2 regions of the Brevibacterium sp. K72 genome follow, and region 2 is predicted to be linked to the other one. Evidence: predicted binding sites of a transcription regulator. Region 2 holds the regulator's gene; the other holds the start of a gene.
What was found. Region 2 encodes HrcA, which represses chaperone genes, less so after heat shock. Its sites were predicted from a motif close to TTNGCACTCGNNNNNNNCGAGTGCNAA; they were not measured.
Positions count from the first base shown of each region.

Region 1: the regulator HrcA is predicted to act here: its motif matches at 2,054-2,080, upstream of groES (co-chaperone GroES).

Region 1 covers NZ_CP191582.1:125,233-132,511, reverse strand. Annotated here, with positions in the region: gene ACQ1RG_RS00645 (TatD family hydrolase) at 1-323, shown strand, start outside; gene ACQ1RG_RS00640 (resuscitation-promoting factor) at 564-1,790, shown strand; gene groES (co-chaperone GroES) at 2,237-2,530, shown strand; gene groL (chaperonin GroEL) at 2,564-4,156, shown strand; gene ACQ1RG_RS00625 (ABC transporter ATP-binding protein) at 4,402-5,175, shown strand; gene ACQ1RG_RS00620 (FtsX-like permease family protein) at 5,172-6,590, shown strand; gene ACQ1RG_RS00615 (TetR/AcrR family transcriptional regulator) at 6,875-7,279, shown strand, end outside.
Region 2 covers NZ_CP191582.1:3,118,484-3,125,762, reverse strand. Annotated here, with positions in the region: gene hemW (radical SAM family heme chaperone HemW) at 1-1,109, shown strand, start outside; gene ACQ1RG_RS14160 (hypothetical protein) at 1,546-2,190, shown strand; gene ACQ1RG_RS14155 (DUF4870 domain-containing protein) at 2,267-3,064, opposite strand; gene ACQ1RG_RS14150 (DUF3097 domain-containing protein) at 3,259-4,116, opposite strand; gene hrcA (heat-inducible transcriptional repressor HrcA) at 4,253-5,305, shown strand; gene dnaJ (molecular chaperone DnaJ) at 5,407-6,519, shown strand; gene ACQ1RG_RS14135 (16S rRNA (uracil(1498)-N(3))-methyltransferase) at 6,516-7,279, shown strand, end outside.

The sequences.
Region 1 (7,279 bases), 820 kb from region 2:
CGATCTTCCACTGCTTCTCCGGCGACGAGGCGATGGCCCGCGAATGCGCCGAGCACGGCTACTTCATGTCGTTTGCCGGCAACATCACGTTCAAGAACGCCGATGAGCTGCGCCGGGCCGCCGCGAGCGCCCCGCTCGAGCTCCTCCTCACTGAGACCGACGCCCCCTTCCTCACCCCTCATCCCTACCGCGGCAAGCCCGGCGGCCCCTACCTCACCCCGATCACGGCCAGGATGCTCGCCGAGGTGCGGGAGATGGACGCCGGTGACCTCGCCGAGGCGGTGTGGGCGAACGCGGAGACCGCGCTCGGCAGCTGGGACTGAGCCCCCGCCTCGGCGAGGGTGAGGGCCAAGATCACGGTCGTTATGGACGTCACATCACGGTCGTCGGTCGTGCCGTGGATGACGTCTGACCTGGACGGATGCCGACTGCTGTGAACCCCGGAAATCCGGGAGTCTGAGAGATTCCTGTTACGGTTTCGTAATCTTTTGCAAGCGATGTAACGAATCGGTTACAGTGGATGAGTCGCAAACAGCTGATCAACTCTGCTCGGGGATATTTCTGTGATTGATTTTCTCAAGAACCGCAAGGTGCAGATCGCCGCACAGGCGGTCGTCATCACCGGACTCGTCGGTGGCACCGGTGCCGTGCTCACCATGAACAAGCCCGTCACCCTCGAGGTGAACGGCAAGGCCGAAGAGATCCGCACCTTCGGGGGAACCGTCGGTGAGATCCTCGACAGCCAGAACATCGAGCTCGAGAAGCGCGATGAGGTCAAGCCGGGTGTGAACACGAAGATCGACCGCGATATGACGGTCACGGTCAACACCGCCAAGGACGTCGCGCTCACCGTCGACGGCAAGAAGACCGACGAGTGGACGAACGCGAACACCGTCGGGCAGGCTCTCGCCGACCTCGGCGTCGAAGCCAAGGATGCCGAGCTCAGCGCCGAAGCCACCGACAAGCTCAAGGTCGACGGCGAGACGAGCATCGACGTCACCACCGCGAAGGCGCTCACCGTCGTCGCCGACGGTAAGGACCACAAGGTCACCGCGCCCGTCGACACCGCCGGCGCCGCCCTCAAGGAAGCCGACATCAAGCTCGACAAGGACGACTACCTCTCCGTGCCGATGAGCGCATCCGTCACCGACGGTCAGGTCCTCACCGTCAACCGGGTGGAGAACAAGACCGTCAAGGAGAAGCAGGACATCGAGCCCAAGGTCGAGAAGAAGAAGTCGGACTCCCTCTTCGTCGGTGAGACGAAGGTCGAGGAGAAGGGCAAGGCCGGGCAGAAGGAAGTCGAGTACCAGGTCAAGATCGTCAACGGCGAAGAGGTCGAGAAGGAGAAGAAGGGCGAAAAGGTCCTCTCCGAACCGAAGGCCAAGGTCGTCGTCGAGGGCACGAAGAAGAAGGAGAAGCCCTCCTCGAACGACTCGGGCTCGGGCTCCGGCTCGGGATCCGATGACAGCGGAAGCGGCTCCGGCGGAGGCTCCGACGACGGCGGCTCGAGCTCCGGTGGCGGCGGTTCGATGACGACCGAGGAGATCAAGGCGATGCTCGGCGGACCCGGCTCCAAGTGGTACCAGGTCGCCAAGTGCGAGTCGAACTTCAACCCGCGCGCCGTGAACAAGCAGAACAACGCCCACTTCGGCCTCTTCCAGTTCAAGCTCGCCACGTGGCGCAGCGTGGGCGGTTCGGGCAACCCGATCGACGCCAGCCCGCGCGAGCAGTTCGACCGTGCGAAGAAGCTCCAGGCCAAGGCCGGCTGGGGACAGTGGGCCTGCGCCTGAGCTCAGCGCTGCGGCGCTGACCGAGCGCCGGCACCAGCCGACCGTCCGCGGTCGCAGCCGAGATGAGCGCACCGATGAGGGACTCCGGATCCGTCCGGGGTCCCTCTCGCGCATTCATGGGCTTGCGCGTCCCGCCGAGGTAGCGGTGCTCGGGCCGTGGCCCTGCGGTAGCGTGCCCTGGCCGCCGAGGCGGGGGTGCGGGCCGCCGAGGTGGCGGTCCGCGCACCCCGAGGCTGAGCTTTCCCCGAGAGCCCCGCGAAATCTTGGCACTCGAGTTGACCGAGTGCTAAAGGAGTCATAGAGTCGCATTAGCACTGACACTCAGTGAGTGCCAGTTTCATCGGACGGTCGAACTCCTCGGCACCCGCGACGACGAGAGGTTCCTCAGGCGCACGCCGCCGTCTGACTCCACCAGTATCGAACCCAGCGAAGGGAGAGAGCCCGATATGTCGGTCTCCATCAAGCCACTCGAAGATCGGATCGTCATCCGTCAGGTCGAAGCCGAGCAGACCACTGCCAGCGGTCTGGTCATCCCCGACACTGCCAAGGAGAAGCCGCAGGAAGGCGAAGTCGTCGCAGTGGGCCCCGGCCGCGTTGCTGACAACGGCAACCGCGTTCCCGTCGACGTCGCTGTCGGCGACAAGGTCATCTACTCGAAGTACGGCGGCACCGAGGTCAAGTACGCCGGCGAGGAGTACCTCGTCCTCTCGGCCCGCGACGTGCTCGCCGTCATCGGCTGAATCCCCTGAACGACTCTCAAGACAGGAGGACGAATGCCTAAGAATCTGGAATTCAACGACGAGGCCCGTCGTTCACTCGAAAAGGGTGTCAACACTCTCGCTGACACCGTCAAGGTGACGCTCGGACCCCGCGGCCGCAACGTCGTTCTCGACAAGAAGTGGGGCGCACCCACGATCACCAACGATGGCGTGACCATCGCGCGTGAGGTCGAGCTCGACGATCCCTACGAGAACCTCGGCGCACAGCTGGCCAAGGAAGTCGCCACCAAGACCAACGACATCGCCGGTGACGGAACCACCACTGCGACCGTCCTCGCCCAGGCCTTCGTCAACGAGGGTCTGCGCAACGTCGCCGCGGGCGCCGCTCCCGGTGCCCTCAAGCGCGGCATCGAGACCGCCGTCGAGGCCGTCTCCGACGAGCTCGGCTCCATCTCCCGCGATGTCGCCGGCTCCGAGGAGATCGCCCACGTGGCCGGTCTGTCCGCCCAGTCCGAGGAGATCGGCGCACTCATCGCCGATGCCTTCGAGAAGGTCGGCAAGGACGGCGTCATCACCATCGACGAGTCCCAGGCCTCCGATGTGGAGCTGGAGATCACCGAGGGCATGCAGTTCGACAAGGGCTACCTGTCCCCGCACTTCGTCACCGACGCCGACCGCCAGGAAGCCATCCTGGGCGATGCGCTCATCCTCATCAACCAGGGCAAGATCTCCAACATCCAGGAGCTCCTGCCCGTCCTCGAGAAGGTTCAGCAGGCCGGCAAGCCGCTGTTCATCATCGCCGAGGACATCGAGGGCGAGGCACTGTCGACGCTGGTGGTCAACAAGCTGCGCGGCATCCTCAACGTCTGCGCGGTCAAGGCTCCCGGATTCGGTGACCGCCGCAAGGCCATCCTCGAGGACCTCGCCGTCCTCACCGGCGGCCAGGTCGTCACCCCGGACATGGGCATGAAGCTCGACCAGGTCACCCTGGACGAGCTCGGCAATGCCCGCACGATCACCGTCACCAAGGACACCACCACCATCGTCGATGGTGCCGGTGCCGATGACGCTGTGGCCGGGCGTGTGGCCCAGATCCGCTCCGAGATCGAGAACACCGACTCCGACTGGGACCGCGAGAAGCTGCAGGAGCGCTTGGCCAAGCTCTCCGGCGGTGTCGCCGTCATCAAGGTCGGCGCCGCCACCGAGGTGGAGCTCAAGGAGCGCAAGCACCGCGTCGAAGACGCTGTGTCCGCGACCCGTGCTGCCATCGAGGAGGGCGTCGTCGCCGGCGGCGGTTCGGCTCTCATCCACGCCGCCAAGGTCCTCGACGGCAAGGACTTCGGCCTCGACTACGACGGTGCCACGGGCGTGGAGATCGTCAAGCGCGGAATCGTCCAGCCGCTGCGCTGGATCGCCGAGAACGCCGGTCAGGACGGCTACGTCGTCGTGTCCAAGGTCCAGGACCTCGAGTCCGGCCAGGGATACAACGCCGCCACCGACTCCTACGGCGACCTCATCTCCGCAGGCATCATCGACCCGGTCAAGGTCACCCGTTCGGCTCTGCGCAACGCAGCGTCGATCGCGGCCCTGGTGCTCACCACCGAGACCCTGGTCGTGGAGAAGAAGGACGACGAGGACGAGGACTGACCTCCGACCGCGCTGAGCGCTCAGCCTGAACGCTCAGCCGCAGCTGTCGCCTGACGAAGGGCCCGGACCGATTCGGTCCGGGCCCTTCGTGCGTTCGGGTTTGCCCTAAGACGAAGGCCGGGTTGGTCCCGCTCTCCGGTCGGAGAACCGCAGTGTGCCGCCGAATCATCGTTCCTAGGCTGGGAGGCGTCAACCCCACCGAAGCGCGTCCTTGACCAGACCCGCGCAGAACAGACAGGTGCAACGTGCCGTCACAGTACTCATCCCCGATCGCTCGGCTCATCAATGTGTCCAAGCGCTATGACACCACCGAGGTGGCAGTCGCCGCTCTGCGCGACGTCACCCTCGAGGTCGCTCCCGCACGACTCACCGCGATCATGGGCCCATCCGGGTCGGGCAAGTCGACCCTCATGCACATCCTCGCCGGACTCGACCGGCCGAGCTCGGGGCACGTCGTCATCGGCGACCGTGAACTCACCGACCTCACCGACGACGATCTCACGGCACTGCGTCGACGCCGGATCGGCTTCGTGTTCCAAGCGTTCAATCTCATCCCCTCACTGACCGTGCGAGACAACATCCTTCTGCCGTTCGAACTCGACGACAGGAAGCCCACGGCCGACGAGCTGGCATGGATCGACCACCTCGTCGATCGCCTCGGCATCCGATCCCGGCTCGACCACCGGCCGGGAGAGGTCTCGGGCGGACAGCAGCAGCGGGTCGCGATCGCCCGTGCATTGGCGACACGACCGGATATCCTCTTCGCCGACGAGCCGACGGGCAATCTCGATGCACGGTCGGGTCGCGAGGTCATGGACATCATGGCCGACGCGGTGCGGGACCTCGGACAGACGATCGTCCTCGTCACCCACGATCCTGTCGTCGCAGCAGCGGCCGATCGGGTGGTCTTCCTCGCCGACGGGCGTCCCGTCACCGAACTCGTCGACGACATCTCCGCCGAACGCGTCGCTCAGACGATGCTCGGACTCGAAGACCTCTCCGCGGGGGAGACCCTGTGAACCCCCTCAACGAGATCCGGTCGAACCCTCGGCAGTTCATTCCGAGCTTCCTCGTCGTCTTCGTCGCCTCCCTGTTCGGCACGGCCATCGTCCAGGGCATCGGGATCCTCACCGCATGGATGAACTCGTCCGCCCTCATTTCGGGCTCCGACACCGCACAGCTCCTCATCACCCTCGTCGGACTGACGTTCTTCGTCATCGCGCTGTTCGTCTCCTCCATCGTGATCTCCAACACGTTCAGCATCATCATTGCCGGTCGCAGCCGCCAGCTCGCTCTGCTGCGGCTCATCGGCGCCTCGGCGAAGCGCCTTCGCCGGGCGGCCGGATTGGAGGGCCTCCTCGTCGCTGTTCCCAGTGCTCTGGCCGCCTTCGTCGCATCGACAGGACTGGCATTCGGTGTGCTGCTCCTCCTCGGGGATGAGATCACCGCCGAGGCCGGAGTCCTCTCGTGGACGACCTTCCTGCCGGCGATCCTCACCGTTCTGGTCACGTGGGGTGCGGCCTATTCGGGTGCGCGGCGGATCTCGACGATCTCGCCCATCGAAGCGACGTCCCAGTCCGTCGAGCGCAGTCCGGAGGACTCAGGCGGGTCGAGGAAGTCGCTGGTGAGCGCGATCGTGCTCGTGGCCATCGGAGTGGTTCTGCTCGCTGGCGGCGCCGTCCTCAGCATCGGCGTGAAGACTCCGCTGGGTCTGCTCATCGCGACGCTGGGCGGGGCAGTCTCCTTCCTCGGCTTCGTGATCGGCAACGCCTGGTTCGTTCCGCCGCTGCAGTCGCGCATCGGCCGCACCCTTGCCCGCGGGTCGAGTGCCCGTCTGGCTGCGAAGAACATCGAACGTCATCCGACGCGCAGCGCCCGCACAGTCATCGGACTCGTCGTCGGCGTCACCCTCATCGTCATGTTCGCCACTGCGATGACGACGTTCCGCGACCAGCTCGTCGCCTACACAGCGTCTCTCGACGAGCGGGGGATGGGCGATGCGAGCTCCGAGATCATGCGAGTCGTCGACAACACGATGCTCTTCTTCCTCGGCATGGTGGCGTTCTCCGTGGTCATCGCCGTCATCGGCGTCGCCAATGCGCTCATGCTCTCGGTCCGTCAGCGGACCAAGGAGATCGGTCTGCTCATGGCGCTCGGTCAGACGCCACGGCAGGTCAGGCAGGCCGTACTCAGTGAGAGCGCGCAGCTGAGCGTGACCGCCTGCTTCATCGCGATCCCCCTGGGAATCGTCTACGGGTGGATCGGAGCGCTGACGGTGCTCTCCGAACTCACCGGATTCTTCGCGCCCTCGATCCCCTGGATGGTTCTCCTCGGTGTCGCTCTGGGAGCCGGGGCGGCGGCGATTCTCGCCAGCCGCGCACCGGCACGCGCGGCGACGCGGGTCAGCCCCATCAAGGCCCTCGAGGCGGTGTGAAGCCACTCGGGCCGGTCTCGAAGCTCCACCACCGTCGCCTGACCGATGGCCCGGACCGACACGGTCCGGGCCATCCGTGCGTTGCCGCGCGCCCTCGCCGAGGCGGTCGACCGCCTCCTGCTCCGCCCGTGACCTCGTCCTCCGGCCCCCGCCCCATGCGCTCGTCCACGCGCCCGCGTCCGACCCCGCCTGTGAGTTCGCCGCCTGTCGTTGCCACCGCCTGTGATGAGTGCCATACTCGTGAACTGTTGAAAACCGAACGATCTCATCAGAGGCGAGGGCGAGTGGACTACCGACAGACCGCGATCTTCCGCGCCGGTGCCGCACAGCGACGCGCGCGCATCGAGCACGCCGCCCGCTTCGTCGTCGCCGAACGCGGCTTCGGCGCTGCGAGCATCGGTGCGATCGCCCGCGCCGCCGACTGCACCCCGCGGCACATCCACACCCTCTACGGCAACCGCGTCGCCCTCCTCCTCGCCGTCTTCGCGAGTGCGGCCGGCCGTGAACTCGAGGTCGTCTCCGACGCCGTCGGGTCCTGTTCGAGCCCGGCACAGATCGTCGACGCCGTCGTCGACGTCTTCGTCTCCCGCGCCGTCGCCGGCCGCGGACTCGCCCATGCCCTCCTCCTCGAGGACGTCCCCGATGCCGTGCAGCGCGAACGCCGAGCCCTGCGCCGCGGGTACGTCGCC
Region 2 (7,279 bases):
GCGGCTACTGCGACTTCAACACCTACACCGCCGACGAACTCGGACCGGGTGCCAACCGCGACGACTACCGGGAGATGATCTCCCGGGAGCTCGATCTCTCGACCCGTGTCCTCGCCGAGGCGGGGGCGGGCAATCGTGAGGTCGGGACGATCTTCTTCGGCGGGGGCACCCCGACGATCCTTCCCGCCGAGGTGCTCGCCGGTGTCCTTTCCGACATCCGCTCCCGCTACCGGCTGGCCTCCGATGTCGAGGTGACGACCGAGGCGAACCCGGACACCCTCAGTCCCGCCTATCTCGACACGCTGGCCGCCGCCGGCTTCACCCGCATCTCCGTGGGCATGCAGTCGGCGGTCCCGCACGTGCTCGCAACCCTCGATCGCACGCACGATCCGCTGAAGATCCCGGATGTCGCGCGTTGGGTCAAGGAGGCCGGGCTCGAGCTCAGCCTCGACCTCATCTACGGCACACCGGGGGAGTCGATCGACGACTGGCGTGCCTCCCTCGACTCGGCGCTGGCCAATGACGTCGACCACATCTCCGCGTACTCGCTCATCGTCGAGCCGGGCACGAAGATGGGGGCGATGGTTCGTCGCGGGCAGCTGCCCATGCCCGATGAGGACGACCTCGCCGACAAGTACGAGATCGCCGATGCGGCCATGGCCGCTGCCGGTCTGCGCTGGTACGAGGTGAGCAACTGGTCGAAGAACCCGGACACCCGCTGTGAGCACAACATGGCGTATTGGCGGGGTGCCGACTGGTGGGGCTTCGGCCCGGGTGCGCACTCCCACGTCGGGGGAGTCCGGTTCTGGAACGCCAAGCATCCCCGCGCCTGGTCGGACAGGCTCCTCGCCGGTCACTCCCCGGCGATCGGACGGGAGGTGCTCTCGGAGACGACGCGCGAGATCGAGCGGATCATGCTCGCCGCCCGCATCGACTCCGAGCTGCCCCTCGATTCGCTGGGCCTCGGCAGCGAGGCGGCGATCCGCACCTTCGTCAAGCAGGGACTTCTCGACGCCGCGGCGGTCGCCGACGGCCGGTTCTCCCCGACGCTCCAGGGCCGGCTCATGGCCGACCATATGGTCAGGGTGCTCACCGACTACGTACGGTGACGCCCACCATGACGCCCGACGATGACGTGCGGAAACGGCCTGCGTTCGTCGGAGGGCTCCTGCTAGACTGACTACACCTATCGTGGATGATGTGGTGTACCTTTCGTGGACCCCCGACGGTGCGGAGCAAGCGAGGTGGACGATGTCGAACCCTCAGCCCGAAGATGACCGACACGGCCGACAGGACTCTGCTGTGCCTGGAGCGAATGCGGACCGGGGTTCTGATTCCCGCCCGCCCGGCGTTGATCCGCGTGGAGGCCAGCCGCCTGTTCCGGAGTCGCCAGCACCGCCTCCGTCTTACCTCCCGCCGCAGGCATCCGGGCCGCCTCCGCGCTCGAGACCCCGGCGGCACTCGTCCCGGCGGCCGTCGGGGACGGCAGACCTCAGGCGTCTGGGCAGAGATGCCGTGGGCGCAGCGGCGACGGCTGCTGAGTCCGTGCAACGGTCCGACCTCTGGAAGCGGGGACGCGCGGCGGCGGGAAGCGCTTCACGGGCGGCGGCAGCGAAAGGACGCGCCGCGGCACACACGACTGCGGCGGCCTCGACGACCGCATGGCGTCACGGCAGGGACATGTATGCGGTCTCGAGTCGACTTCCCGGCGAGGGGCACGGCCGCCCGAGTCGGCCGTGGGAGATCCGCACCGCTGCTGTCCTCGGGCTCATCGCGCCGTTGTTCATCGTCCTCGCGATCATCTCGATGGCAGTCACCGGTGGACGCACACTGAGGTCGTTCGGCTGGATGCTGCGCGGCATCGGGGACACGACCGGCGTCGAACCGGTCAACGCCGCTGCCGACATCTCAACGGGCCTGGCGGACGCCCTCGTCGCCTTCGGCATCATTGTGGGGCTCGTGGTCATCGCGGCGTTCTGCATCTATGCGTGGAGAGTGCTCGTGGGGCGCGGTCACGCCAAATGGGTGGCGCTCATCGCTCTCGTCGCCTCACTCTTCGTCCTCACTCCGTTCAGTCCGGTTCTCACCGCAGGGTTTCAGATCTTCGCGACGGCCAGTCTTGTCTTCGCCTTCCTCCCGCGTTCGTCGGCGTGGTTCGTCCACCGCCGGAACAGGCGATTCTCACGGTGAGCCGAAACAGGACCGCCGCCTGCGCAGATGCGCAGACGGCGGGTCCGAGAGTCGGCGGCTCAATGGCCGCAGCTGATCACTTGATGAAGTTGATCGTCAGCGGGAACTTGTAGCCCTCGCCCTTGTTCGCAGCCACGGCGGCGATGATGTAGATGACCGCGTAGACGAGCGGGATGAGGAACGCGAAGTAGACGATGAGGAATCCGAAGCCCATCGTCACGAACGCGAGGATGGTGCCGATGATGCCGAGGACGATCGAGGCGGCGAACGTGGCGATCATGTTCGTGATCCACGCGTTCGTGCCCTGGCGGGCGTAGTCGCGGACGAAGGGCGACTCGTCCTTCTTCACGAGGAACATGATGAGCGGGAGGAAGCCGACGAAGAGCGACCCGATGTTCGTCCACAGCGCGGTGGTCCGCTCGGAGTCGGTGGCGTTCCAGAAGCGCTCGGAGCCCGGACCGTACGCGGACTCGGGCAGGTTGGCGGAGTCGAACATCGCGGGGTTGGCGTGCATCGCGGGCTGGACGCCGTACTGCTGGCCGCCGTAGTTCTGCTGGCCGCCGTACTGCTGGCCATAGCCCTGCTGCGAGCCGTACTGCTGAGCGCCGTAGTTCTGCTGGGAACCGTGCTGCTGCTGGCCGCCGTAGCTCTGCGGCTGGCTGCCATACTGGTTCTGCTGGGAGCCATAACCCTGCTGACCGTAGCCCTGCTGCGAACCGGAGTTCTGCTGGGAGTCGTACTGCTGCTGCGAACCGGAGTTCTGCTGCGGCTGCTGGCTGTAGGGCTGCTGGGGTCCGGACGCCTGGGTGTAGTTCGGAGGCATCGGACGCGACTGGTTCGGCTCTCCGTTCGGAGGCTGCGGGGAGTTCGACATGAGGGTCCTTTCGAGAAGCTTCTGCACTTCCACCCTAGACCAGCGGCCCCAGCCGAAGGGTGGGAGCGGCGTTCCAAGTTCGTCACAACTGCCTCGGAGCCGGGCCCTTGCGACTGCCTCGGAGTCGAAACCGCAGCGACCTCAGTCCCCGCAGCGACCTCAGTCCACGCAGCCCCGCAGCGAACTCAGACCCCTCAGTCCACGGTGACGAAGTCGATGAGCTCCTCGACCCGGCCCGAGAGCGTCGGCTCGACATCGGCGATCGTGCTCACGGACCTGAGGATCCGCACCCATCCGGCGGCGACGTCCTTGTGATCGGCGTGCGGCCAGCCGATGCGGCGCAGTATCCCCGTCTTCCAGTCCTCTCCGCGCGGGACGGTCGGCCATGCGGCGATGCCGACGACGTGCGGCTTGACCGCCTGCCAGATGTCGACGTACGGGTGGCCGATGATGTGGACGACGTCGCGGTAGCGCGGATCGGAGCGGACCGCCTCGGCGATCTTCGACTCCTTCGTCCCGGAGACGAGATGGTCGGCGAGGATCCCGACCCGATGCTGCCGGTCCGGGCCGAACTCGGCGAGCTTGTCGGCGACGTCGTCGAGTCCGCCGAGGGGTTCGACGACGACGCCTTCGATCCGCAGGTCGTCGCCCCAGATCTTCTCGACGAGCTCGGCGTCGTGCTTGCCCTCGGCCCAGATCCGCGACCCCCTGGCCACCCGCGCCTTCGCGCCGACCACGGCACGTGAGCCCGAGGCTGTACGACCGGGGGCAGCCGGCTTGCGCTTGGGCAGGCGAAGGTCGACAGGCTCGCCCTCGAGGAGGAAGCCGGGGCCGAGCGGAAATGACCGGACAGCGCCGCGGCGGTCCTCGAGTTTGACGACGACGCCGCCCGTCGTCTTCTCGGCACCGACGACGGCGCCGACGAAACCGCTCATCGCGTCTTCGAGCACCATGCCGAGGCCGACCTCGACGGGGCGGGACTTCTTGGGCCGGTGCGAGGACGGCGACGAACCGGAGAGCACGTCCGAACCATAGCGATCAAAGGCATTCACAGCCCACCAGCGTAGTGAATGCGCAGGGCCGATCCGCGCTGACCCGCGGGTGGGGCGGCGGAAAGTGAATTCACCGGAGAAGAGGCGTAGAATTGGCACTCGGACTATTCGAGTGCCAAATTCCGGGAGGAGTCGGATGAACGACAGCAGGCGCGCGCAGGTGCTCCGTGCGATCGTCGAAGACTTCGTGGCCACGAACGAACCCGTGGGGTCGAAGGCGATCGTGCAGCGGCACACCCTCGGGGTGTCGCCCGCGACGATCCGCAACGACATGGCTCAGCTCGAGGCCGAGGGATACATCGCCCAGCCGCACACCTCGGCGGGGCGCATCCCCACCGACCTCGGCTACCGCATGTTCGTCGACCGCATCGACGAGTTCAAACCGCTCAGCGCCGCCGAGCGCCGCGCGATCATCCAGCTCGTCGAAAGCGAATCCGACCTCGACGGGATGCTCGACCGCACGGTCCGCCTGCTCGCCGGGCTCACCCACCAGGTCGCGCTCATCCAGTACCCCATGGTCTCGCAGGCCAGGGTCAAGCACATCGAGGTCGTCGGTCTCGCCGCCGGCCGGATCCTCGTCGTCCTCATCACCGACGCGGGCCAGGTCGAGCAGAAGATCGTCGGCCTCGCCGAGGCGGTCGATGAGGAGGATCTCGCCCGCATCCGTGAGCGGATCAACGCCGAGTTCGCCGGCCGGAAGCTCTCACGCATCGACCTCGGCGAGGCCGCCGGAGCGGCGGAGTCGGATCACGCCCCTGCCGAGGGCATGGCCGAAGTCCCAGGGGGAGAGGCGACGTTCGCCCGCCTCCGCGACGCCGTCATCGATCTTGTCGCCGCGACCCGCGAAGAGCGGATCATCATGGCCGGCACCGCGAACCTCGCCCGCTCGGGCAAGGAGTTCGGCGAGCAGATGGCCCCGATCCTCGAAGCCTTCGAAGAGCAGGTCGTCCTCCTCAAGCTGCTCACCTCGATGGCCGAGGACCACGCCGAGATCAGTGTCCGCATCGGCCGTGAGAACACTCACGAGTCCTTCAGCTCGACATCCGTCGTCGCCGCCGAATATGGTCATGTGGCAGGATCCTCGGCCCGCCTCGCCGTGCTCGGTCCGACCCGCATGGACTATCCGACGACGATCTCGGCCGTGCGCGCCGTCGCCAAATACGTGTCCTCCGCCCTCGAACGGGGATAGGCGAGGCCTCACCGGCGGGCGCAGCGCCCGTCGCCCCAGACAGTCCCACCTGACAGACAGTTCCACACACCACGATCACCATCAGGGAGAGAGAAGTTTCAGTGGCCGATCACTACGAAACACTCGGAGTGTCCAAGGACGCTTCGGCGGCTGAGATCAAGAAGTCGTACCTCAAGCTGGCCCGGAAGTACCACCCCGACGTCAACCCCGGCTACGACGAGGAATTCAAGTCGATCTCACTCGCCTACGAGGTCCTCTCCGATCCGCAGAAGCGCCGCAACTACGACATGGGCGGCGGCGAGAACGGTCAGGGCTTCCCTGCCGGCGGCTTCGGCGGCTTCGGCGACATCTTCGAGACCTTCTTCGGCGGCGGGGGCGGCTCCGCCGGTGGTCCGATCCCGCGCACCCAGCGCGGCAAGGACGCCCTCGTCGGCGTCAACATCGATCTGCGCACCGCGGCCTTCGGCGGCACCGTCGACCTCGACGTCACCACTGCGGTCGTGTGCGAGACGTGCAGCGGCGCCGGCACCCAGGACGGCACCTCGATCGAGACGTGCTCGCTGTGCCACGGCTCCGGCAGCATCCAGCGGATGACCCGCACCCTGCTCGGTCAGATGGTGACGAACCAGACGTGCAACCAGTGCCACGGCTTCGGCACCGTCATCCCGCACCCCTGCCTCAACTGCCAGGGCGACGGACGCGTGCGCAAGCAGCGGACGATGAAGATCCGCATCCCCGCCGGAGTCTCCGACGGCACGCGCATCCAGCTCTCCGCCCAGGGCGAGGTCGGCCCTGGCGGCGGTCCCGCCGGTGACCTCTTCGTCGAGGTCATGGTCACCCGCCATGAGGTCTTCCGCCGCGACGGCGACAACCTCCGCGCTGCCGTCTCGGTGCCCATGACCGCGGCGGCGCTCGGCGCCCGCATCCCGTTCGAGACCTTCGACGGCACCCAGGACCTCGACATCGAACCCGGCACTCAGTCGGGCACGGTCGTCAGGCTTCCGGGCCTCGGCGCGACCCGCCTGCGGACCGAGACCCGCGGGGACCTCCTCATCACCGTCGAGGTCACCACGCCCGACAGGCTCGACGACGAACAGCGGGAGCTGCTCGCCCGACTCGCGACGGTCCGCGGCGAGGAGACACCGCGCGCGCAGATCACGACCGAGAACCGCGGCATGTTCTCCCGCATGCGTGAGAAGTTCGCCGGTCGGTGAGCCTCCCGGTCTTCCATTCCCCGCAGGCCGCCGAGGCGGTCGCCGGTTCCGCGCTCACGCTCGGTGAGGACGTCGCCGGGCACGCCGTGCGCGTGCGCCGGATCGGCCCCGGCGAGGAGATCGACGTCGTCGACGGGCACGGGGTCCGCGCCCGCGGAACCGTGAGCACCGCCTCGGCGACTGCACTCGTCCTCGACGTCACCGAGGTCACCCGGACTCCCGAGCACGGACCTCGGCTCGTCCTCGTCCAGGCGCTTGCGAAGGGCGACCGCGACCTCCAGGCGATCGAGGCGGCCACCGAGATCGGCGTCGACGAGGTCATCCCATGGGCGGCCGAACGCTCGATCGCCGACTGGCCGGCGAAGAAGGCCGCGAAGATGGCCGCGAAATGGGAGAACCTCCTCACCGCGGCCTCCCTCCAGTCGCGGCGCTCGCGCTTCCCCGTCCTCGGGGAGCTCGCACGCGGCACGGGACTGGCCCACCGCCTCGGCGAGGGGACCGGGGATTCCGCTGCAGCCGACCCGGGTGGGGAGGCGATCTTCGTCCTCCACGAAGCCGCGGCGACCCGCCTGACCGCGCAGCTGCGGGACCTCGATGCGGGCAGCACCGAGCGCATCGTCCTCATCGTCGGACCCGAAGGCGGGATCACCGAGGCCGAGCTCGAGGCCCTGCAGGGGATCGGGGCGCGCACCGTCGTCCTCGGCGACACCGTCCTCCGGTCCTCCTCGGCGGGACCGGCCGGACTCGTCCTCGCGCAGAA